Regions from separate parts of the Paenibacillus sp. GXUN7292 genome, predicted to be linked through region 3. Evidence: predicted binding sites of a transcription regulator. Region 3 holds the regulator's gene; each other region holds the start of a gene.
What was found. Region 3 encodes LexA, which represses DNA repair genes until DNA is damaged. Its sites were predicted from a motif close to CGAACATATGTTCG; they were not measured.

Region 1 (7,759 bases), on a different contig from region 3:
GGGATTTCGGAGCAGATTTAGTCATATCAAAGAATGGCAAAAAGATTATTGTACAAGCAAAGAGATATAGTAAGAATGTAGGTATAAAAGCTGTACAAGAAGCCCAAGCTGCAATTGCACACTATGGAGCACATGAAGCGTGGGTTGTTTCAAACAGTGATTATACAGAAGCTGCATATTCTTTGGCAAAATCAAACGGTGTTCGATTGGTTAACAGGGAAAAGCTGATTGAAATGATCTTGGCTCTTAATCCAGAGTCGAGACAAGTTACTAATCAACAATCGTTAGGAACGTCGGAGGCAACTCATGTAAATGAAGAAGTCGCTGTGTCTAAAGAAGATGATCAGGAATGTCCGCGTTGCGGCTACCTATTAGTTAGGAGAAAAGGTTCTCGTGGAGAATTTTTAGGATGCTCAAACTTCCCAAGATGTAGGCATGCACAAACGATTTAATGAGAAGGACAAAACCCACTGGCGTATGCTGTTAGTGGGTTTCTTTTTAGATCAAACTGTAAGAAGTCTTTATGATTAACCCTCAAGCTTACTGGAAAAATTTCCATATTAACAGTCTGTTTTTGTCGATAATTGTAAGTTATGATTAGGCAAAATAGATTGGGAGATGATAGAGTGAAGAAAGGTAAATTGATGAAAATTGGCTTGTTCATTATGCTAACGGTGGTGCTTGTATTTACTTCTTCTATATCTGCTACAAGTACTGTACCTGAGGTAAGCAGAGTTCAATATTTTACAGTCCAAAATAATAACGTATGTTCGGCAACGGATCATCACTCAATTTTTTATTTTAACCTTAACAATATAAGTAGTGTGCCTGTTGAAATGACAGTACATTTTTATAATGATGTTGGGGATGAAATAACTTATGCAGGCAGTACTGGAGGTTCATATGGGGAATACAGGCCGTCGTCTTTTATCCCGGGAACTCCATTTTCGCTAAATGGAAAGTCAACTGGCCACTACTACACTGGATTTGGAAAGAATGCTATATTAGCTTGTAATGATATCCCTGCATATGGGAAAATAGTAATCCATTCAGATACAGGGTTAGTTATGGCCAATGGGGAAATTAGAGGGGTAGATTTAAGGAGTACTGTTGGATATAGAATGCTAACACTGACTCCAATTAGTGTAAACGGTGGCAATCCATTTTAAAACTTAAGCCCGCTTCCCCTCTAAGGTCGGCGGGCTTTTTTTTTGTAGAACTGAACTACAGTACAAAGCTGACAAACTCCGGATCCCGCAGCATTCCACTTTTGTAATAGTTACGGAAACGCACGCTTGCTTTAATCCTCGGTTCTAAATAGACATAATTTTGATCCTCGCCAGTTATGAGTAATTTTGCAGCTCTATAGAATTCCTGTTTTCGCTCAGCAGGAACTGCTAATTCGATAACTCCAGCAGCTCGTCCGTTAATGTGCGCAAGCCATCCAAACTCACTTTTTCGATAGCCGGCAATATAGACATTGGCATACTCGTAATTAATTATCTTCAACCAATTATCGGATCGACGACCTTCATATCTGCTAACCTTACGCTTTGCAACGATACCTTCGAGTTTATGCGATATGATGACGTCAAATAGGGTACTCCCATTGCCTTCGACCGACAGCACCGACGAAAAATAATTGTTAGGTTTTAGAATACTTGCCAACAATGCAAGGCGCTCCGTTAGCGGCCAACCTCGAACGTCCTCGCCTTTATAATAAAGCACATCAAAAACGTAATAGGTAACTGGTCTTGTTATCATTGCCCGGCGAATCCGTTGCTCATTTTTTAAACTAAATCGTTCCATGATTAATTCAAAGTCAACCCAACCAGTTTCGTCCATACGAGCGACTTCGCCATCCAAGACTACATCAACATTATCGACGATCGGTACTATATGCAACTCAGGATATTGGCGTGTTACTTCGGTATTGTGACGCGTATATAATCGTACCTGTTCGGCTGTACGAGATAATATTAAGCGGTGGCCATCAATCTTTGGCTGATATATAAAGCGATCGTCATCAAACGGATATTCCCGTTTGCCGAGCAACATTGGTTGAACAAACATAAAACCACCTCAATAAGATTATATCTTACGTGTTGGCTCTATTGAGTTGGTAGTTAATGGTCACATATGGGGCTTTTTACTATTGCATAAGGAGCATACGTTCGGATATTATAAGAACAAATGTTCTCGTTCGAGGTGGTTGTATGGAAAGATACATCGGGAAAGTAGTGCAGTTAATTTATATTGATCGAAAACGTCAAGTCAGCATCAGAGATGTGAGAATTATGTCTGTCAAAGGCGATCTGCTTAAGGCATATTGTTTTACAGCTAAAGGTTTCCGCATATTTGATTTGAAAAATATTGTGGATGTGGAGCTGGTGAAAAATGCGGGATAGAGTCATTATGCTTGCAGATTGTCAGTCTTTTTATGCGTCGGTTGAGAAGGCCGAGCGGCCTGAATACCGGGATAAACCTCTTGTTGTTGCAGGGGATCCGGAGCGTCGATCGGGAATTATACTAGCTGCTTGTCCAATCGCAAAAAAATTTGGAGTTACAACTGCAGAGAGGCTAGGTGAATCAATCGCTAAATGCCCAGACTTGATTATCATAAAGCCACGTATGCAGCTCTACATTGATGTTTCCATGATGATTACAAATATATACAAGTCATTTACTGATCTTGTGGAACCTTACTCAATAGATGAACAATTTCTCGATGTAACTGGCTCGCTTCATTTATTCGGGTCGCCGGAACACTTGGCTAAACTTATTCAACACCAGATACTTCAGGAGACAGGCATTTACACAAGATATGGCATATCAAATAATAAAATTCTAGCGAAAACTGCTTGTGACAATTATGCAAAAAAGAATGAATCAGGAATTTATGTGCTTTTGCAAAAAGATTTGCCAGACACGCTTTGGACATTACCAGTCAATAAGATGTTTATGGTTGGTTCAAGGATGACAAGGCATCTGACTTACATGGGCCTAGATACGATAGGCAAGGTAGCAAACACACCTTTAGAAAAACTTAAGCAAATGATGCGCCGCAAATTCGGGCGAGATTCCGATATTAATGCGGAGCTATACTGGCGTATAGCCAATGGCATCGATGACAGTCCTGTAAACCCGGAGACTCATGAAGCACCGCCAAAATCGATTGGTAACCAAATGACATTACCCAAGGATTACGCAAATCTTGATGAAATAAAAGTAGTACTACTAGAGATTACGGAGTTGGTTTGCAGACGCAGCAGGAGTAAAGGTTATATGGGGCATGTTGTTTCAGTCGCATGTATGGGAGCTGATTTTGATCGTCCTAGTGGCTTTAGTCGGCAGATGAAAATGGATAATCCAACTAATGTGACCAATCAAGTGTATCATGCTGCAGTAGAGTTATTACTTAGGCATTGGGATGGTTTACCCGTGCGTAAGATCGGTGTGAGTATTTCACAGTTTTCGCATGATGATGAGTACCAGGTGTCTTTATTTGACGATAGAGAAAAAAACATGGCTCTGGAAAGGGCAACAGATGCTATAAAACAAAGATATGGGGACTCGAGTATTATGAGAGCAGTATCGATAACCGACGCTGGTCAGACGCGACGGCGATCGACAATGATAGGAGGGCATTATAAATGAGTAAGAAGCTTCAGTGTAATGGTCTTTGGGAAAGCAGCCGGATGATGCTGCCGGAGCATAAGGCGACGATTATTAGTAATAATGAAGCTTTAAAGCGACGACAACGAATTGAACTTGATGAGCAGGAATGGGAAGAAATATCTAGAGTGATGGCATTATCACTAAAGACACGAAATTTTGCAGTTATTCGAATGTACCACCAGTACGAAGATTTGCAAATAGTTGGAATAGTGGATCGCATTGATCAGCTTGCTGGACAGTTTTTGGTTGATGGTGAGTGGTTTAAGATCAATGATATTCAAGGAGCAACATTGGAAGGAGATTAACGGATACTGTCGAATCATTCCTGAAAAGGAGATGATTTCTTGATTATCGATGACTATATAGGTTTGGTTGTTGTCGTAGAACTTGATACAGGCGCTACTCATGAGGGGGTACTTGAAGAGTCTCAAGTTTACGGCTATGTAAAGATCATTAACGGCTCTGAAATGTTTCAGTTGCCTAGAAAAGAGATCGTTGATATTAAGCCGATTGCTGGAGTGAGGTTTAAGTTATAAGTAAATGAATATGATAAAAAAAGAACCCTTAAGGGTTCTTTTTACAGATAACATATAGGAACGGAAGAATTCGCCCACTTGGAAATGATAGCAACTATGATTTACAAACTAACGAAGGATGCAACCCCGGATCAACTGAAAGCAGCTGGACTGGGCGATCATTATGCAGCTCATGATCATGCTTTATTTTATCAAAACGCTTCAGGCGTACCTTGGACAGCAACTTACATTCAAGCAAAGGGCGATCCAATAGCAGATTTGTACGAGGATATAGCAGCAGAGGAGAAGGCGAGGGCGACTTATCAGTGGCTAATCGATATGACAGATGATGTTGACCTGCAGGATAGCTTGAAATTTTTACGTGAACGCGAGGTCGTTCATTCACAACGTTTTAGAGAAGCGGTTGAAATGATTAAATCGGATCGTCAGCAACAAAAAATATTCTAAAACCTAACCTAAAAGAAATATTTGCACGAAAAGAGGTGGGTGGTATCATTCAATCTGCATTATATGAGCATCGATTTTGGCTTCAAATTTTAGGGGATCATGCAAGGTTTATTCTTAATACCCTGTCACCAGTGGAGCAACAAGACATTCAAATCGCAAGCTCATACATTGAGGCATACGACCAATTGCTTGAAAGCGCTAGAAGTATTACTTCTGAATTAGAGACAGAACCACTCTCTGCACAAGCTTATAATCTGACAATGAATTTTAGAGCGTTTAAACTTGATTTATTAAGCAGAGCAATACTCGGAAAAGTTAAAATAGGATTAACACCTACCTTTATTAATCATATGGTTAATGAGCTTGAGGAATATTTACGTATTTTAAACGAGTTAGTTGCAGGAAAACCTGTACCTACTTTTGATGCAATACATCACGATTTTCTTTGGCTGCCTGATGCTGTGGGCCACGCAGCAGCAATAGCAAGTGATCTCGACAGCGTAGAGAGCTCTTTAATCAAACGCAGCACAAAGTTCAAAAAGCATTTTGAGCAGCTATATATGAAGAGCATTGAAATGGCAGGCTATATGAGAACAAATCTGAAAGATTTTCCAGCATTCCAAAGACTTCATAAGGAAGTAGATATAGAAATGAAATTATTCGTTGCTTTCTTAAATGAATTAGAGGAAATGGAATTTACAGCCGAGGTGTTAGATAGAATCACCCCATTAATGCCAGATCATATGATGAGGGAGGAATGTTATTACTTAACGAAATTAGCACAGCTCGGACTCGTTTCATCACCAAATTGTCAAGCGGATAAACCAAGAGTGGAATCATAAAGACGAGAGACTATCTATTATGGGTACGCAAAGAACGGCGTCCGCAACTATGCAGTTGCTGTAACAGAGGCAGTAACTCCGGAGATTGGAGAAACACTAAAGCAGCAGTTGGAGCTGAACGAACAGCTTCAGTTGGATTTGAACAATGCTGAAACAGCCCTCAATTTAACTTGAGGGCTGTTTTTTAATCAATAAAAGTTATCTGAACAGATTGAGCTTGCAGTTTCTGACCAAATTCCGACTATTGAAATTCATTAATGTTCATTCCAGCTTCCACATGAAAACCATCTTCAATTTTAACTGACAGAAGGAATAAAATTCTTCTTGAAGGGAACAATTGTTCGTATTATGATAGTAAGAACAAACGTTCGAAGGGTTGGATGGAGAATGTCAATTGATAAATATATTGGGCGTTGTATCAAAATAATTTATCGGAATAGGCGGCAACAAGTCAGTCAACGGACAATTCGAATTAGTTTAGATGGAATATTATCCGTAAAGCCGGTGATTAGTAATGTCTCCTGAGCGCTCAATTCTTTTGGTCGATGGACAATCGTTTTACGCAAGTATCGAAAAAGCAGCGCATCCAGAATATCGTGACAAACCGGTTGCGGTTGGTGATCCGACGCGCCGCAGTGGCATAATATTGGCTGCGTGTCCGCTTGCTAAGGATCGGGGAGTGACAACGGCAAGCAGGGTAGGGGAAGCTTTGGCATTATGCCCAGAGCTAATTGTTATCAAGCCTCGAATGCAGAGATATGTCACCATTTCTTTGTTTATTACAAAAATATTCGAATCGTTTACCGATCTGGTTGAACCGTATTCTATCGATGAGCAATTTCTTGATGTAACTGGATCAGTTGGCTTATATGGTTCGGCTGAAGAGATAGCACGTCAGATTCAGCATAGAATTAGGTTATCAACCGGCGTTTGGTCAAGGGTGGGGATCGGACCGACAAAAATCCTTGCTAAAACCGCGACAGACAATTTCGCCAAAAAAATGCCTGAAGGCATTTTTCGATTGGATCAGCGAAACATCGAATGCGATTTGTGGCCTTTACCCGTAAACAAAATGTTTATGGTTGCAAGCAGGATGACTCAGCGATTCGCCATGCGCGGTATTAATACTATTGGTGACATTGCCCGAATGGAGCTTACTGCATTTAAGCAGTTAATGCGTCGGATAATGGGAAAGCAGAGTGATATTCAAGCAGAATATTATTGGCAGACCGCTCGCGGTATAGATCCAAGTCCAGTCGTGCCATCTATCAGGGGAGCGCTCAAGTCAGTGAGTCACGGTAAAACACTTAGAGCATCTCTTTATACCAATAAAGCTGATATCGAGGTCGTGCTGCTAGAGCTTTGTGTAGAGGTATGTCGGCGAGCTCGTAGAATGGGGGTAGTGGGGCGCGTCGTCTCATTGGGGATAGGCGAAACAGATAGGAGGCGAGCGAACGTTTTTAACAGGCAAATGACGCTTCTCAACCCAACATCACTTACACATGAATTATCTGCTGCTGTATTACATTTATTTAATAAATACTGGCAGGGGCTCCCAGTGAGCCACATTGCAATAGCCCTGACACAACTCTCGAGCGATAAGGTGCAGCAGCAGGACTTATTTGAAAATCGCGCAAAAATATTCGATCTAGAGAGAGCTACGGACGCTATAAAAGACCGTTTTGGCGATGTGGCGATCATGCGGGCATCGTCCTTACTTGAGGCTGGCGTCGCAAGGGAAAGGGCCGGGCAGATTGGAGGCCACTATAAATGAGCAAACTGGATGGGAACAATCGTTGGGGCGGAAAAATGCTTTTGACCGAGCATCAGGAGCAATATGATCAGCGGAATGATGTTAATCCTGCGGGCAGACCAACTCCAGAGGAATTAGAGATGATAAGAGATATTATTCTGTTTCCTCACTTAATAACGATGACCCAGAAATCAATAGAGGATATAGGATTTGCTAAAATAACATTGAAGGGAGTTGTCATTCGATGCCTAGAAGTTATCATGTTCAGGATTTCAGATGATTATTACGCTTTAAAACGAGAGCTTAAAAACCGTAACATCAGGGTATCTGAAGAAGAAACCAATGATGGTATTCTGTATTACCGCTATATTTGCCGCGGATATGAAGAAAAGTTTGGGATTGTCCGGGAAACGTTGCGTACAGAAATGTCGATGAGACTAACTAAGTATACAGCAGATATTGCAAAACTTATAGGAAAACCAAAGCAAACATGATTTGAAAAA
Region 2 (7,759 bases), on a different contig from region 3:
TTCAAGCGGCTTGTCCCAGCCTTCCTGAAACAATCCATTCGTTCCGACGATTTGTGCGCCGTCATTGCTTTTGTTTTTGTCCGTTAATGCTGCGCTGCTGTTTGTATTATCACGCTTCGTTTGTTTTATCCTTGATAATACGTAATTGAATTTATCTTTGAGCACACTGCTTTCACCGGAGAGGATATTGTTCGGATAAGGCATAATGAGATCGTCCAAGCTTTGCGGCCATTTTTTATAGAGCCTTTCATATTGCATAATTCCGCTGGCTAATGTCCAATGATGCTCCTGCTGCTTGCTCCACTGATCATATTTGCTTTTAAGCTCAGACGAGCTGGCCGGCTCGCAGCGGCATAATTCCCGATCATACATTTTAATATCTAGCTGCGGCCCTTCTCCCTGCATCGCAGATAATAAAAACTTTTTGCTTCCGCCCCAATTATACCAGTTTCCCTGCTGTTCCAGCTGAGCTGCGATCGTAAGCTTAGGCGCTTCCTGACCTGCCGTTAAAATTTTATGCACAGCACTTCCTGCAGGCTTTAAATCGGAAACAGGCAGAAATAATACACCTATCTCATAGGGCATACTGCTTTCCGCTTTAACCGTCTCAGGCACTGGAGCTGCGGGCTTGGCAGAATTATAGTAATACGTCATGTATAGCCCTGCCAACAACAGTGGAACAGCCAGCAGAACAGCTTTTTTTATTTTCTTTTTGCGTTTTTGCTTTTTATCCCACAGCTTCAGCTGCTGTAATTGATATTCTGCTATAGGATGGCTTTCCTGCTCAAAGGCATCATATACTTCTCCCGCCTGGATAAAGCAGTAATTTGCTTTGCCTTCCTTGCCGGCCTGCAAGTAGTGCTTGCCTAGCAAATACCAGCCCATTTGATTATCAGGATTCTCCTTTACAAATTGCTTCAAATAAAGAGTATCCGCCAAATTGTCCATCATCTTCCTCCTTTTAAAGGTCTGATACTGTATATATCGGTTCTTTTTCGTTACATTTACATCTGTTATTGATTTTATATAAAAAAAAGATTTGTACCGGCACATAGCGCCTTTACAAATCTTTGTTCATGTATATAAAAGCCTTGCAGGAAAGCTGAATTAGCCTTCCATATCGAATGGCTCGTCTGCAATTTTGATCGAATCAGTTGGACAGCCATCTAATGCATCAAACATATCCTCGTGCATATCTTCTGGAATCTCAGTAACGCCACGATTGCAATCATTTTTATATATAACTTCAGCAATCCCTTCATCGTCGTAATCGTAAATGTCAGGCGCTGTAGCTCCGCATGCTCCGCAAGCAATACAAGTATCCTTCTCTACCCAAGTGTACTTAGCCATGGTGCTTCCCCTCCTATAAATATGACAAAATTCGCTATTTCAATGTAACGGAATGAACGGCTCTTCCGAAAGAGCAATTCCTCCAGAAATCACATTTGATGAAAGCTTCATTCATCAATATATAACAAATCATCATCCTTTTGCAAGGAAGTTCCTCGTATTCGCTTATTTCTAATTAATGCCGAAGGATCATTGCTCAGCATTCCTGCTGTCAGAACAGCATCCTCGCCAAATTTGTCACGCAGCTTATCCATCGCCTTTGTCAATGCTTGCTTGCGCGGCTGCTCTTCATAATTGAACAAATCAAGCTGCACAGCCGTTTCCCCCGCTTTGCTTAGATTTTGCAAGGTAACGCCAAGCAATCGGATCGGATCGCCAAGCTTCCAATGCTTGTCAAACAGCGCGCACGCTTCCTTGTAAATAATATCGGCCTCTTGGGTCGGTACCGGCAGCGTATACGATCTCGTAATCGTCGTCATATCAGGCCTGCGAATCGTAATTTGAATAGTAGAGGCAATGAGCTGCTGGCGCCGCAGCCGTCTGCCTGTCTGATCGGAAAGATTCAAAAATATTCGACATACTTCTGCTCTTTCCGTCACATCCTTCGGTAAAGTTGTCGTATGTCCGATTGATTTATTCGGCTCCGCTGCTGCATGTACAGGTGAATGATCAATACCGTGCGCTGCCGACTTCATCCAGGCTCCAGCCACTCCAAATTGCTTGGTCAGCATCGTCTCATCAGCGGCAGCCAGTTGCCCGATTGTCCAAATGTTGAGTTTTTCAAGCTTTTGCGCAGTTTTGGAGCCAATGCCGAATAAAACCCGGCAAGGCCGGTCCCATAGCAGCTGCGACACATCCCTTAACCGCAGTATCGTAATGCCATTCGGCTTCTTCATATCCGATGCCATCTTGGCCAGCAGCTTGTTGGGCGCAAGGCCAATCGAACAGGGCAATGACCATTCCGACTGGATCCTTTGCTGAAGCGCTGCTGCGATATCAATCGGCGAGCCGAACAGCTTGGAGCCGGTTATATCCATATAGCATTCGTCGATCGAAACCCGTTCAATCTGCGGCGTATACTGCCTGGCAATCGCCATAAAGCCCTGAGAGTATTTTTTGTATAGTGTAAAATCAGGTTTAATAAGTATAAGCTCCGGGCATATTCGCAGAGCCTGCCGCACATTCATTCCTGTTTTAATGCCAAGCGCTCTAGCCTCATAAGAGCAGGTGACAATAATGCCTTTGCGCTGCTCGGCGCTGCCAGACACCGCTGTCGGCTTGCCTTCATACAGCTCAGGCTGCTCGGCGGCATGAACGGAGCAATAAAAAGCATTCATATCCAAATGAATGATGACTCTGCCCTTGCTCGGATACATTTGTTCTATATTTGTAAAGTTTTGGCCGCTCATGGCAGCTTCGACCTCCAGCATAAAATGCAAACATCTATTCTGCTTTTATCATAACGCAGTCTCTAAAAGAAGTCTAATAACGATAGCAATATAGCTGAAATTATTTTTTTATTTGCTAATAATCCTTATTTTCACTCTACTTTACAGGGATAAAGTGTTATAATATTAAATTATGATTTGTGGGTGAGTTAAGTGAAGGAGGCCTTTAAATTAATGAATGACCAAATCTTTATATTTGACACAACATTACGGGATGGCACGCAAGGTGAGGGCATAAGCCTCTCAGCCGATGACAAGCTAAAAATTGCCCAAAAGCTTGATGCGCTTGGGGTTCATTATATTGAAGGCGGAAATCCTGGCAGCAACAGTAAAGATATCGAATTTTTTCAGCGCGTCAAGGAGCTGAACCTTACTTCTAAAGTTACCGCTTTCGGCAGCACGCGCCGAAAGAACAGCATTGCTGAGCAAGACGCCAATTTGCAGCGCATTGTGGAGTCCGGCGTTAGAGCTTCCACCTTGGTTGGAAAAGCGTGGGATTTTCATGTGCATACAGCACTGCAAACTACACTCGAAGAAAATTTGGCAATGATTTACGATTCAATCGCGTTTTTAAAACGCAACGAGCTAGAAGCCATGTACGATGCGGAGCATTTCTTCGACGGATATAAAAACAATCCGGAATATGCGATCGCCGCACTCAAAAAAGCACAGGACGCCGGAGCGAACTGGCTCGTGCTATGCGATACAAATGGCGGCACGCTGCCAGGTGAGATTCACGAAATCGTATCGCGCGTTCGCGAGCAGCTCTCTGCGCCGATCGGCATCCATACGCATAATGACTGCGAGCTGGCCGTAGCCAATACGTTGGCAGCTATTCAAGCTGGCGCACGCCAGGTGCAAGGTACGATCAACGGCTATGGCGAGCGCTGCGGCAACGCTAATCTGTGCTCAATCATCCCTAACCTGCAGCTCAAAATGAACTACGAGTGCTTGCCGCCAGAAAAGCTTGCTACCCTTACAGGCACAGCAAGATATATTAGTGAAATTGCAAATGTCCATATGCCGGTTGGCCAAGCTTATGTCGGCAATGCAGCTTTTGCACATAAAGGCGGCATCCATGTATCCGCGATATTAAAGGATGCAAAAACATACGAGCATATCGCGCCTGAGCTAGTCGGAAACAAACAGCGCATTCTCGTTTCCGAGCTTGCAGGCCAAAGCAATATTATATCCAAGGCGATCGAGCTTGGATTAGACGTCAATACGAATAATGAAAAAACAAAGCAGATCATCGATCAAATCAAAGAGCTGGAGCATCAAGGCTATCAATTTGAAGGCGCGGACGCTTCGCTCGAGCTGCTGCTGAGAGAAGCCTTCGGAGAAGCAAAAGAGCTATTCTCCGTCGAATCCTTCAAAATGCATGTCGAACGCACAAATGGCAAAATGATTTCGGAAGCAATCGTCAAAATTAATGTTGACGGCCAGCAGGTATATACTGCAGCTGAAGGAAACGGGCCGGTCAATGCACTGGACAATGCGCTTCGCAAAGCTTTGGTTCAATTTTATCCAAATATTGAAAAAATCCATCTGTCCGATTACAAGGTTAGAGTTATCGATGAAAAGGATGCTACAGCGGCTAAAGTCAGAGTGCTTGTTGAATCAACTGGGCTTAACAATACATGGAGCACAGTCGGCGTATCCGGCAACGTTATCGAGGCAAGCTGGGAGGCGCTTGTTGACAGCATCCGCTATGCGCTGATCAATATGGAGAAGGTTGAGGGCGTTATCCAGGAATCAACGGATCGTCTTGGTTTGGTCAATCATTAAAGACGGGGGCGCTTGCCGATCCTTTATTGGTGAGGCAGCATAACAGAAAAAAGCCTGCAGGAGCGATTTGACGCTCTGCAGGCTTTTTGTTGAAAAACTCCTTTTATATCATGAAATGTGCCGCTAAAAGTAGTTTTGAGGGGACGCCGACCAGTTCTATATGATTTTTCATATACAATTGTGTTTTTCGGGACACTTCAGCGTAATGTGTATGAAATTTCATATACAATTAGACGTTTTGAGGGGGTGCCGACCGATTCTGTATGATTTTTCATATACAATTGTGTTTTTTGAGGCATTTCAGCGTAATGTGTATGAAATTTCATATACAATTAGACGTTTTGAGGGGGCGCCGACCGATTCTGTATGATTTTTCATATACAATTGTGTTTTTCGAGGCATTTCAGCGTAATGTGTATGAAATTTCATATACAATTAGACGTTTTGAGGGGGCGCCGACCGATTCTGTATGAAATTTCATATACAATTGTGTTTTCCAGGTAATTCAGCGATACGCATAGTGCTGATAAATTTCGTACAATAGAAAATTGTTTGTTTTCGTTGAAATAGTGCTTTTCATCTTTATTAGAAATTTACTTTTTCAACAGTAAGGGAATATGCGGCTAGAATGTGTATATTAAATCGTTCCATCGCTACATCCACTTTTTAATCAGCTTTTCCCATTCCTCCATCGTAATAACGCCGTTGATCCGCTCGCGAATAACGCCATTGCCATCGATCAAAAAGTTAGTAGGGAATGTATTGACTTTGTACAGCTTTGTAATGTCGCCTTTTCGATCAAACAAAATCGGAAACGTAAATTTATAATTATCTACAAATTGTCTGGCTGCACGCTCTTTATCATTTTTAGTGGAGTTTACACCATACATTGTCATGACATCACTGTACTTTTCATGCAGCGCCTGCAAATCAGGCGCCTCGAGCTCACAAGGTCCGCACCACGATGCCCAAAAGTTTAAAAAGATCATTTTACCTTTTTCTGATTCTGTATCTACATTCGATTCATCAAGTCCTGGCAGTGCAAAATTGACCATTTCTGCTCCAGCCTTCGGTTTAAATTCGCTATTGGCTGCGGCAAGTGAAACTTCCTCGCCATCTTTACTGTTATATTGGTAAAAAGCAAAGCCTGCTAATAAAAATGCAACTGCAAATAATAATACAACTTTCCTCATGTAGTCCCATCCTTTTTATTCTTATCTGCTCTATCCATCGTATCATGCCCTATGGTTATGCTCAATATTATAATCAGATCGTACATGAAACCGTCACGATTTGCTGCTTTAATCAGTATTTGCCGATCATTTCAATTTCATAATATAGTTCATCATTAGAATTCTTTGCGACAAGTTTGACGACAAGCTTTATTCCCATTATCATTAGTATTATAGAGAAAATGCAAGTGCGGAAAGCAGGTGAATATTAATGGGGGAAGCAATTTATTATCGGATCGGTGAACTTGCCAGTCTTGCTCAAATTAGTCCGCGCACAATCGATTATTATACTTCAATTGGGCTGATTGAACCTGTTAAAAGATCCGAAGGAAATTATCGTCTTTATACAAATGAAACCTTAATTAAATTGGAACGTATAGAACAATTGAAAAAAAACAAATTATCATTAGAAGAAATTAAAGCTGTGCTAAGCAATTGGCATTTGATTACAGAGGAAGAAACCGTATCGCAGCGCCTTGCCGACATTCAACTTCAATTGACCAAGCTAGAGCGCGAGGTTAAGGAGCTTGAACCGGTCATCCAGCAGCTAAAGCCTAGACAAGCCAGACGCTTATACACTCGTCTGATGCCGCAAACCGCCGCTTGTATTGAAGCGCTTATGATATTGATGAACAAGAGCTCTCTAATGTAATTTCCTCATATCAATCAAATGCAGCAATCACAGTACATTACACACTGATTTGCACTGGAGGAGTCTTTATGTTTTTTCATCCGATGGATATTTTAATTTTTGCAGCATTTGGCGTTTCCATTTGGGCGCAATTCCGAGTAAAAGGCACGTTTTCCAAATGGGCTGAGGTAGAAGCAAGCAGCGGACTGACAGGCTATCAGGCTGCACGCAGAATGCTGGATAATAACGGTTTGCATGACATTCCGATCGAAGCAACGCCTGGCAGCTTGACAGACCATTATGACCCGATTCACAAGGTTGTCCGCTTGTCAGAGCCGGTTTACTATGAAAAATCGATTTCCGCTATTTCGGTAGCCTGCCACGAGGTTGGTCACGCCATTCAGCATTCGGTATCCTATCCGATGCTAGTGCTGCGTCACAAAATTTTCCCAGCAGTTAATTTTGCCTCGGGCGTTGCGCCATTTCTACTCATTGCTGGATTTATTTTTCAATATTCGACTTTAATCGGTCTTGGCATTGTCTTTTTCTCAGTTGCCGTAGCGTTCCAGCTGATTACATTGCCTGTTGAGTTTAATGCCAGCAATCGAGCCCGTGAAATTATGGTTTCAGAAGGTTTTATTACGAATAATGAAGAGAATGGTGTAGCAAAGGTGCTTAATGCAGCTGCTCTAACCTATGTCGCAGCCGCCTTGATTTCCTTGCTTCAGCTTTTGAAGTTCATTATGATATTTACAAACAATCGCGAATAATTGTAACCGCAAGAAGGGTGTCGCTTCTGCCAGAATGGCTGCTGCGACACCCTTCTTATTATTGATCTCTCCACTAACGATTAACTCTTTCCTTGAAATAAGCCAATAAAAATTTATGGAATAAATTAGCGACCAGCGGCAGCTTCTCATTCGTGCGATGAATGAGTCCAATCGTTCTAGACACCTCTGGATGGCTTAATGGGACCTTTACGGCCTGCAATGGGCCGGTGTAATGCAAAGCCATCTCCGGCAGCAGACTGACCCCCATTCCGGCTGCTACAAGCCCTCTTATCGTATCTGTCTCTTCGCCTTCAAAGCCTATCTTAGGGGTAAAGCCCGCTTGCTTGCAGGCGTCCATCACAATTGGGCGCAAGGAATACCCTTCGCTGAAAAGCACGAAGGTTTCTTCCGACAGCTGGCTCAGGGCAATGGACTCCTCAGCAGCGAGCGGATGATTAGGCGGCAATATCGCAAATAGCTGCTCCGAGAGCACAACCTCTCCACTTACCTGCTCATGCTCCTTCGGGAAAGGAGATATAA
Region 3 (7,759 bases):
TCAAGCGGATTGCTGCTTGCTACAAGAAAAGTGACGGAGCTCTCTGCTCGTCTTCCCGCGCGGCCTGATTGCTGCCAGGTACTGGCGACCGTTCCCGGATAACCATTGAGCACACATGCTTGCAGTTGGCCGATATCGATGCCCAGCTCCAGCGCATTCGTGCTCACTACTCCTCTAATTTCGCCAGAGCGCAGTCCGTGCTCAATTTCTCTGCGTAATTTGGGCAAATAACCGCCCCGATATCCTCTTATTGTATCGCGCTTTAATTGATGGCGAACCAAATCCTGCAAATAGGTAAGCAGCAGCTCTACACGTACCCGGCTTCTAGCAAATACAATTGTTTGTACGCCTTGCGTTAATAAATATCCGGCCAGCTTTCTCGTCTCAAGCACGCTGCTGCGGCGTATGCCCAGCTGTTTATTGACGACAGGAGGATTGTAGAACACAAAATGCTTCTCTCCCATCGGAGCGCCGTTGTTGTCGATTAGAGCAGCCTCTTCTCCAATAAGCCGTTCTGCATGCTCCTTAGGATTATCAATCGTTGCAGAAGCACAAATAAATTGCGGTGAGGATCCATAAAACTTGCAGATACGCTTCAATCTGCGAATCACATTGGCAACATGGCTGCCGAAAACGCCCCGATAAGCGTGTACTTCATCTATTACAATAAATTTCAAGTTTTCAAATAGCTTTACCCATTTCGTATGATGCGGCAATATAGCAGAATGCAGCATATCCGGATTTGTAACTACAATATGTCCGGCGCTGCGAATGACAGACCTGACATTTGGCGGCGTATCCCCATCATAGGTATGTGTTTTTAAGCCTGCTTCCATAGCGTCTGCCAGCACTTGCAGCTCGGCAACCTGATCTTGCGCCAACGCTTTAGTAGGAAATATGTACAATGCTCTTGCTTCGTCATTTTCCAGAATGGCTTGAATAACTGGCAAATTGTAGCAGAGCGTTTTCCCGGAAGCTGTAGGTGTCACTGCAACGACATGCTCGCCTCTTCTTGCTGCAGCATAAGCTGAGCCTTGATGTACATAAAGCTGTTCAATTCCTTTATTCGAAAGCGCCTTTCTCCACGACGGGTGCAAATCCTGCGGCAACGGGCAAGTAACGGAGGCGCGCGGCGGAATCGTTCGCCAATGGGTCACATTCGCCATAATTTCCTCCATCCCCTTCAATTCCTCCAGCCATTCCTCCAAGCTATCGCTTCTGCCTGTCCAACGGTTCATTGCTATCACTCCTATACTTCAATAACCCCAGCTCCGCAGCTGAATTCAACAACTATACTGTCTTCTTATTGTACAGAATGCATGTTCGCACTGCAATGAGTAATATGCCTTTCATGCGTGATTGGCTGTGAGTATTTTGTTCGACAATATGATCTTTTTCATTTATACTATTTATATCATTTAATTTCTATGGGAAAAGAGGGGATGGAAGTGGCTGAGGTTAAAATCCGCAACACTGGCGAACGCATTCAAGGAGAGGAAAACGTTCGTGCATTTTTAGAAAGCCAAGAGGTACTGTATGAGCATTGGAATCCATCCAAGCTGCCAGCTGAGCTGCAAAATAAATTTGTTCTTTCTGATGAAGAAAAACAACAAATTCTTGCCACTTTTGATGATGAAATACGCGATCTTGCTGCACGCCGCGGATATTTGACATGGGATATTATCGCTTTGTCAGATGCTACGCCTAATTTGGACGAATTGCTGAAAAAATTCGAAAACGTTCATACTCATACTGAGGATGAAGTTCGCGCTATTACGGCTGGTAAAGGTATTTTCATTATTAAAGGTACAGATGATGTGGGCTACTTCGATGTTGAGCTTGAAGCAGGCGATGTTATTTCTGTGCCTGAGCATAAGCCTCATTTTTTCACTTTGATGGAAAACAGACAAATCGTTGCCGTTCGTCTCTTTATTGAGACTGAAGGCTGGATTGCCCATCCATTTGCTGATCCGCAATTCCAATCAAAAAACTAGTGGACAGCGTATCTTTTTACTATACGCCCTTACGCTGAAAAGTACAAACCTCCAGCACCTATCAATAGGCTGACTGGAGGTTTTTTGCTGCTAGTAAGATCTTTATTTTTTTACAATATCAAATAATTGCTCAAGATTAGTTATTTCGTAAACCGGTACAATATCATCAGAGCGAACGATGCCATGACGGTTAATCCATACAGAATCCATTCCGACTGTATTGGCGCCAAGAATATCGGTAGTGAGCTTATCTCCTACCATAACGCCTTCTTCTGCAGCAATGCCAAGCTTATTCATCGCATATTCGAAAATAGCGGCTCTTGGCTTGCCTTGACCGAATTGTCCGGAAATAACAATATGGTCAAAGTAAGGCGCCAGCTGCGGTACGCCTGCCAGCTTCTCCATTTGCAGGTCAGGAGACCCATTGGTTAGCAGCAGCAGCTTGTAGTCTTTCTTCAACTGCTCCAGCACACGATAAGTTTCCTCGTATACAATTGGACGGGAACGACGCTCTGCCGGGAACTGCTCTGCAAGCTCAGCGCCTAGTGCAGCATTGTCAATTCCTAATGCTTTTAGTCCGTTTGTCCAAGCGTCTTTCCGATATTGTGGCACAATAGCTTCCATCTTGCGGAATTCAGGCTGATCGCCTGCCGTGAAATTGCCCCATAGCCCTTCAAATGGATTAATCCCGATCATTGTTGTAAAAGAGTATGTTTCATATGATTCATATAGCGCTCTAGCTTCTTTTTTCACAGCCTGCTCAAGCTCTTCAGCATCTACTCCTGTCGCAGCCGCAGCCGTCTCGCAGGTAGCTTGAAAGGCTTCCTTAATGCTTCTGTCATCCCATAGCAAAGTATCATCCAAATCAAATAAAACAGCTTGCTTAGCCATCGTGCACATTCTCTCCTATTTCTATAATTCGACTACGAATCAAATAATTAATAATTACTAATTAATAATTATTGATTAACCAAATTAATATTGTTTTTTTGTGCAAAGGTAGTTAGCTCCATTGACATCTGTTCCGTTGGAAAACGATTCAATACTCTTGAAAATGTCCATGCGCTGCCCTTCTGCGGCATTACAACGACATAATCCTTATGCACTCTTATTTCTTTAATATCAGCTGCCGGCATACGCTTGTCCCCTGTAAAGCGGCGAGATTGAACAAAATCTTTACCTACCTTCAAATAAGGCTTGCGGAAGAAAAACAACATTGCCAATAATACATAACAGCCTATCGTAACCCAAAACATCGTATCCGGCACGTAATTAGGGGCTGTCAGCATTAAAAAGCAATAGCCTACAATGAAAATAATTAGCAAGGATGGCACAATAAAATTCCGTCCTGCAAAACGCAAGCCATCATTAACCGAGCTTCCGCCGCTCGTATTAATTAAGGTTGAACCTTGCTTTTTTCTTGCTTTATTGGCTTGTTCCATATTTTTGCGCACTTTGCGCTCCCAAGATCGTGACAAATCATATTCCTCCTACTATTAAAACTGTCAGAATAATTCCAAAAATTGCTTTCCTTAAATATTGCGCTTGAATTTATCAATAAAGCGATTCGGGTAATCCGCCTCTAGTGCACTAACCTCATTTAATTGGTTCCACACCTCTTGCGGCATTTCCCAGCCAATTGCGCCCATATTATCGTTAAATTGCTCTAAAGTGCGAGCTCCAAAAATTGGTGACGTCATGCCTTCCAGCTGATTCAACCAACGCAAAGCCACCTGTGCCGGTGTTTTCCCCAGCTGCTCTGCGACTGACTGTACGGCGTCTAAAACTTGGAAGTTGCGCTCATTCGCGCGAAGCCCCCAGGAGCTTTCTCCTGCCTTGGCAGTCAACCGGCCTTCGGTAGGCTCGCTGCGGTTGTAGCGTCCTGTAAGAAATCCGCCGCCGAGGGGAGCCCACGGGATAAAGCCAATATTTTCTTCCTTGCATAAGGATAGCATTTCACGGTCCATTTGTCTGCTTACCAGGCTGTACTGGGGCTGAATTGAAATGAACTTTACATAACGGTTCATTTCGCTGCATGCCAATGACTTCATCATCTGCCAGGAATAAAAATTAGAGCAGCCAATATATCTTACCTTGCCAGATGAAACTAAGTCATCTAACGCGCGCAGTGTCTCTTCTATTGGCGTGGCAGCGTCCCAAGTATGAACTTGGTATAGGTCAATATAATCAGTTTGCAGGCGCTTTAAGCTTGCCTCAACACTGTCCATAATATGTTTACGCGAAAGTCCAGAGCCATTGATATCATCTGAAGTACTCATCCGCACCTTAGTTGCCAACACAATATTCGAACGTTTGTTCTTGATGGCTTTTCCTACAATTTCTTCAGACTTGCCTCCAACATATACATTAGCTGTATCTAGAAAATTACCGCCCTGTTCAACAAACCGCTCAATCATTTCAATCGATTCGCTCTCTGAAGTTGTATTGCCAAAAGTCATCGTGCCGAGGCAAAGCTCCGAAACAGCAAGCCCGCTTCTGCCCAGTAATTTATACTTCATCCAGTTCCAGCTCCTTATATATGTTATATATTGCCGTACAGAATCAGTGTTTTAAATCCTCTTCATCCTCAACATACTTGATACTGTCAAGCTGCTGCTTGAAGTTTTTTTTGAAATTATTCAAATATCGCTTTCTTAACTCGTCTCTCTCTGCAATCTCCTCATTCGTTAAACCTGATGTTTTGCTTTTGCGAGATAACTCATTAATTCTAGCTATTAATTGATCAATATCCATTACTGCTTGCCCCATCCTCTCAAACAATTAATTATCACTTCTTACTTTGCACTTGTAGAGATGTGTTGTCAAGTTCTTCACTTAAAGTGAGTGCCGATTAGTTCTGAATGAGAAACATTAAAAATAAAAAAACTGCTCAAATCAAAAATTTGAGCAGTCCATGCTAATGTAAATATTTAAAAGGAAACTAATTAGTAACCCGAAGCCAACACTCCTTCTTCTCAACTATGATTTTAAATTTGGAATAATGAGCTTCTGTCCCGGAACAATATGCGATGATTGTAAAACGTTACGGCTTTGAATTTTAAAAATCATATATCGAACATCGTCAGATTCATCTATATATTGCTTAGCAATGCTCCATAGCGTATCTCCGGACTGAACGACTATAATCTGTTCACCGGCTTGCGGCTCTGCAGAAGAATTGGTCGTAGCATTAGTCCCGATCAGCTTAAAGCATGTAAATAAAATCATTAAAATCACTGTACTCATAACAACTTTCTTGTAAAAACCTTTCCCGGAAAGAACTTTCTTCTGCTTAACTGGCTCAATCTTAACTGTATCATTATAAATAGATTTGTATGTACTCAAATTTGTCATCATCATTATCAGCACCCCAAACATTTGTTCTGTTATCAGAATAACACGAACAGACGTTTGGGTCAATACAAAATAAGAATATTTGTTCGGAGAACCTATGTTTGTGCGAACGGCGGTTCTATGTTATAATTTTACACAATATTAGGATTGGAGTTGATCGTCGTGTCCAAGATTTCCAAACGACAATATGCAATACTTGAATTTATAAAGCAAGAAGTACGAGATAAAGGTTATCCGCCTTCGGTTCGCGAAATCGCCGAGGCAGTAGGTTTGTTGTCAAGCTCGACCGTTCACGGACACTTGGACCGGCTTGAGAAGAAGGGCTTTATACGCCGTGACCCGACCAAGCCCCGCGCTATTGAAATATTGAATCAGGACACCGAGAGCAACGTCATCCCGCTTCCTGTAGCGAACGTGCCTATTGTAGGCCGAGTAACGGCAGGGATCCCGATTACAGCTACAGAGAACATTGAGGAATACTTCCCTCTGCCATCACATTTTGTAGGCGATAACAATGTTTTTATCCTTAATGTAATCGGTGACAGTATGATTGAAGCAGGTATACATAATGGCGATTTCGTAATAGTCCGCCAGCAGCAAACTGCTAATAACGGAGAGATTGTCGTTGCAATGACCGAAGACGACGAAGCTACTGTGAAAACCTTCTATAAAGAAAAGGATCATATCCGCCTCCAGCCGGAGAATGAGACGATGGATCCTATCAGGCTCCAGCACGTAACTATTTTAGGCAAAGTCATAGGACTATTTAGAGATTTGCATTAATCCACTAACACCCAGTCAACTCCTCCCCATAGTGCATAACCTATAACATATTCACAAGTTGGGGAGGTGAAGAACATTATGTCAGCAGTAGGTGGAGCTTTTTCAAACGCAGGTGCGATCCTTGTACTTTTCATCCTCTTGGTGATTATCACATGCAGTTTTGGATGGGGCAACAAAGGATGTTGCTAATTACTGATCTGAATTAGCAATGTCCTAATCATAGGCCATCAGTGATATTGCAGCTGCAAATGCGTCGCATTTGCAGCTGCCTTTCTTTTGCGCCCAATCCATTGCAGGCTATCATGCACCAGATCGCAGCAACCACTATGTTCACAACTCAAATATACATATCTGATACTCCGATACTTCCACAAAATGTACATGATGCATCGATAAACATTATTCTCACCAAGCAAAAAGAACGCCTATCAGCGTTCTCAGCGTGTTGCAAAAGCTCCACAGCAGCTTAATAGCCCGGATAACAGACCTAAAGAAGTAAGCGGAAAGCCGTCGATTCGTTGTAGTAGTTAAATAACCGAGCAAAAGTCGTAATGCCATCTGTTTAGAATTATAACGGAACTGAGAGGCTCTATTTAGCAAAAAAAGGTGTTTTAAAACTGTAACGGAACTGTGGAGCGCTATAAGTGATCTTTTCCCCGTTTAGGTAGTGATTTTGAGTAAATAAGGTTTCTCAGTTCCGTTAGCTTTTAGAATAAACTGATTTCCGTACAATAGCGTGTCTCAGTTCCGTTAGCGTTTTTCAACGGCCTGATTTCCTGTACTCAGTTTTAAAAATTTTGGTTTTTTGGGGATTCTAAGTGGAAAACACTGCCCTTAGGGCAACGCCTATCAGCGTTCTTTTTGTTAAATTGATCTTCTAATTGATCTTTTCTTCTGTTACCCACTTATCGCCAGCCTCAATTGACCGATGAAATTAGCTACTAAGCATTGAGTAACGAATGTATATGAAATTTCATACAGAATCAGCAGAAACGACCTAATTTTCGCGAATGTATATGAATTTTCATACAGAATTAGCGGGAATGACCCAACATTCGCAATTGTATATGAAATTTCATACAGAATCAGCAGGAACGGCCTAATTTTCACAATTGTATATGAATTTTCATACAGAATTAGCAGGAACGGCCTAATTTTCGCAATTGTATATGAATTTTCATACAGAATCAGCAGGAACGGCCTAATTTTCACAATTGTATATGAATTTTCATACAGAATTAGCAGGAACGGCCTAATTTTCGCAATTGTATATGAATTTTCATACAGAATTAGCGGGAATGACCCAACATTCGCAAATGTATATGAAATTTCATACAGAATTAGCAGGAACGGCCTAATTTTCGCAATTGTATATGAATTTTCATACAGAATTAGCAGGAACGGCCTAATTTTCGCAATTGTATGTGAAATTTCATACAGAATAGTCAGGCGCTATCCCAAAACGTCCAAATGTATTTGAAATTTCGTATACAGTCAGATACTAGTAATTGGTTTTTTCTATTTTTATGCCTACTCTTGTGCTTCATCCACACTGTATCGCCAGCTCCCAGACATCGTTAAGAGGTAAATAACGATTTCCCCAGTCACATATGCCGCAGGCCCGCAAA

Region 1: a site for LexA is predicted at 2,164-2,177, ahead of ACRRU2_RS08055 (WYL domain-containing protein). Genes of this name have one in related genera too.
Region 2: a site for LexA is predicted at 2,787-2,800, ahead of ACRRU2_RS06670 (DNA polymerase IV). Genes of this name have one in related genera too.

Annotation. Positions count from the first base shown of each region.
Region 1 is NZ_JBOZWO010000006.1:137,504-145,262, forward strand. Features, by position in the region: gene ACRRU2_RS08040 (restriction endonuclease) at 1-452, shown strand, start outside; gene ACRRU2_RS08045 (hypothetical protein) at 627-1,169, shown strand; gene ACRRU2_RS08050 (ATP-dependent DNA ligase) at 1,225-2,073, opposite strand; gene ACRRU2_RS08055 (WYL domain-containing protein) at 2,217-2,408, shown strand; gene ACRRU2_RS08060 (DNA polymerase IV) at 2,398-3,657, shown strand; gene ACRRU2_RS08065 (YolD-like family protein) at 3,654-3,983, shown strand; gene ACRRU2_RS08070 (hypothetical protein) at 4,023-4,214, shown strand; partial or broken gene ACRRU2_RS08075 (manganese catalase family protein) at 4,269-4,661, shown strand; gene ACRRU2_RS08080 (DUF2935 domain-containing protein) at 4,706-5,503, shown strand; gene ACRRU2_RS08085 (spore coat protein) at 5,516-5,677, shown strand; gene ACRRU2_RS08090 (DNA polymerase IV) at 6,018-7,277, shown strand; gene ACRRU2_RS08095 (hypothetical protein) at 7,274-7,750, shown strand.
Region 2 is NZ_JBOZWO010000005.1:67,554-75,312, reverse strand. Features, by position in the region: gene ACRRU2_RS06680 (L,D-transpeptidase family protein) at 1-951, opposite strand, end outside; gene ACRRU2_RS06675 (ferredoxin) at 1,108-1,350, opposite strand; gene ACRRU2_RS06670 (DNA polymerase IV) at 1,458-2,759, opposite strand; gene cimA (citramalate synthase) at 2,973-4,586, shown strand; gene ACRRU2_RS06660 (TlpA family protein disulfide reductase) at 5,240-5,779, opposite strand; gene ACRRU2_RS06655 (MerR family transcriptional regulator) at 6,030-6,470, shown strand; gene ACRRU2_RS06650 (zinc metallopeptidase) at 6,539-7,219, shown strand; gene ACRRU2_RS06645 (LysR family transcriptional regulator) at 7,293-7,759, opposite strand, start outside.
Region 3 is NZ_JBOZWO010000002.1:122,096-129,854, reverse strand. Features, by position in the region: gene ACRRU2_RS03255 (DEAD/DEAH box helicase) at 1-1,238, opposite strand, end outside; gene ACRRU2_RS03250 (1,2-dihydroxy-3-keto-5-methylthiopentene dioxygenase) at 1,449-1,994, shown strand; gene ACRRU2_RS03245 (HAD family hydrolase) at 2,097-2,885, opposite strand; gene ACRRU2_RS03240 (hypothetical protein) at 2,954-3,472, opposite strand; gene ACRRU2_RS03235 (aldo/keto reductase) at 3,527-4,513, opposite strand; gene ACRRU2_RS03230 (DUF896 domain-containing protein) at 4,557-4,748, opposite strand; gene yneA (cell division suppressor protein YneA) at 4,974-5,354, opposite strand; gene lexA (transcriptional repressor LexA) at 5,511-6,131, shown strand; gene ACRRU2_RS03215 (YjcZ family sporulation protein) at 6,210-6,320, shown strand.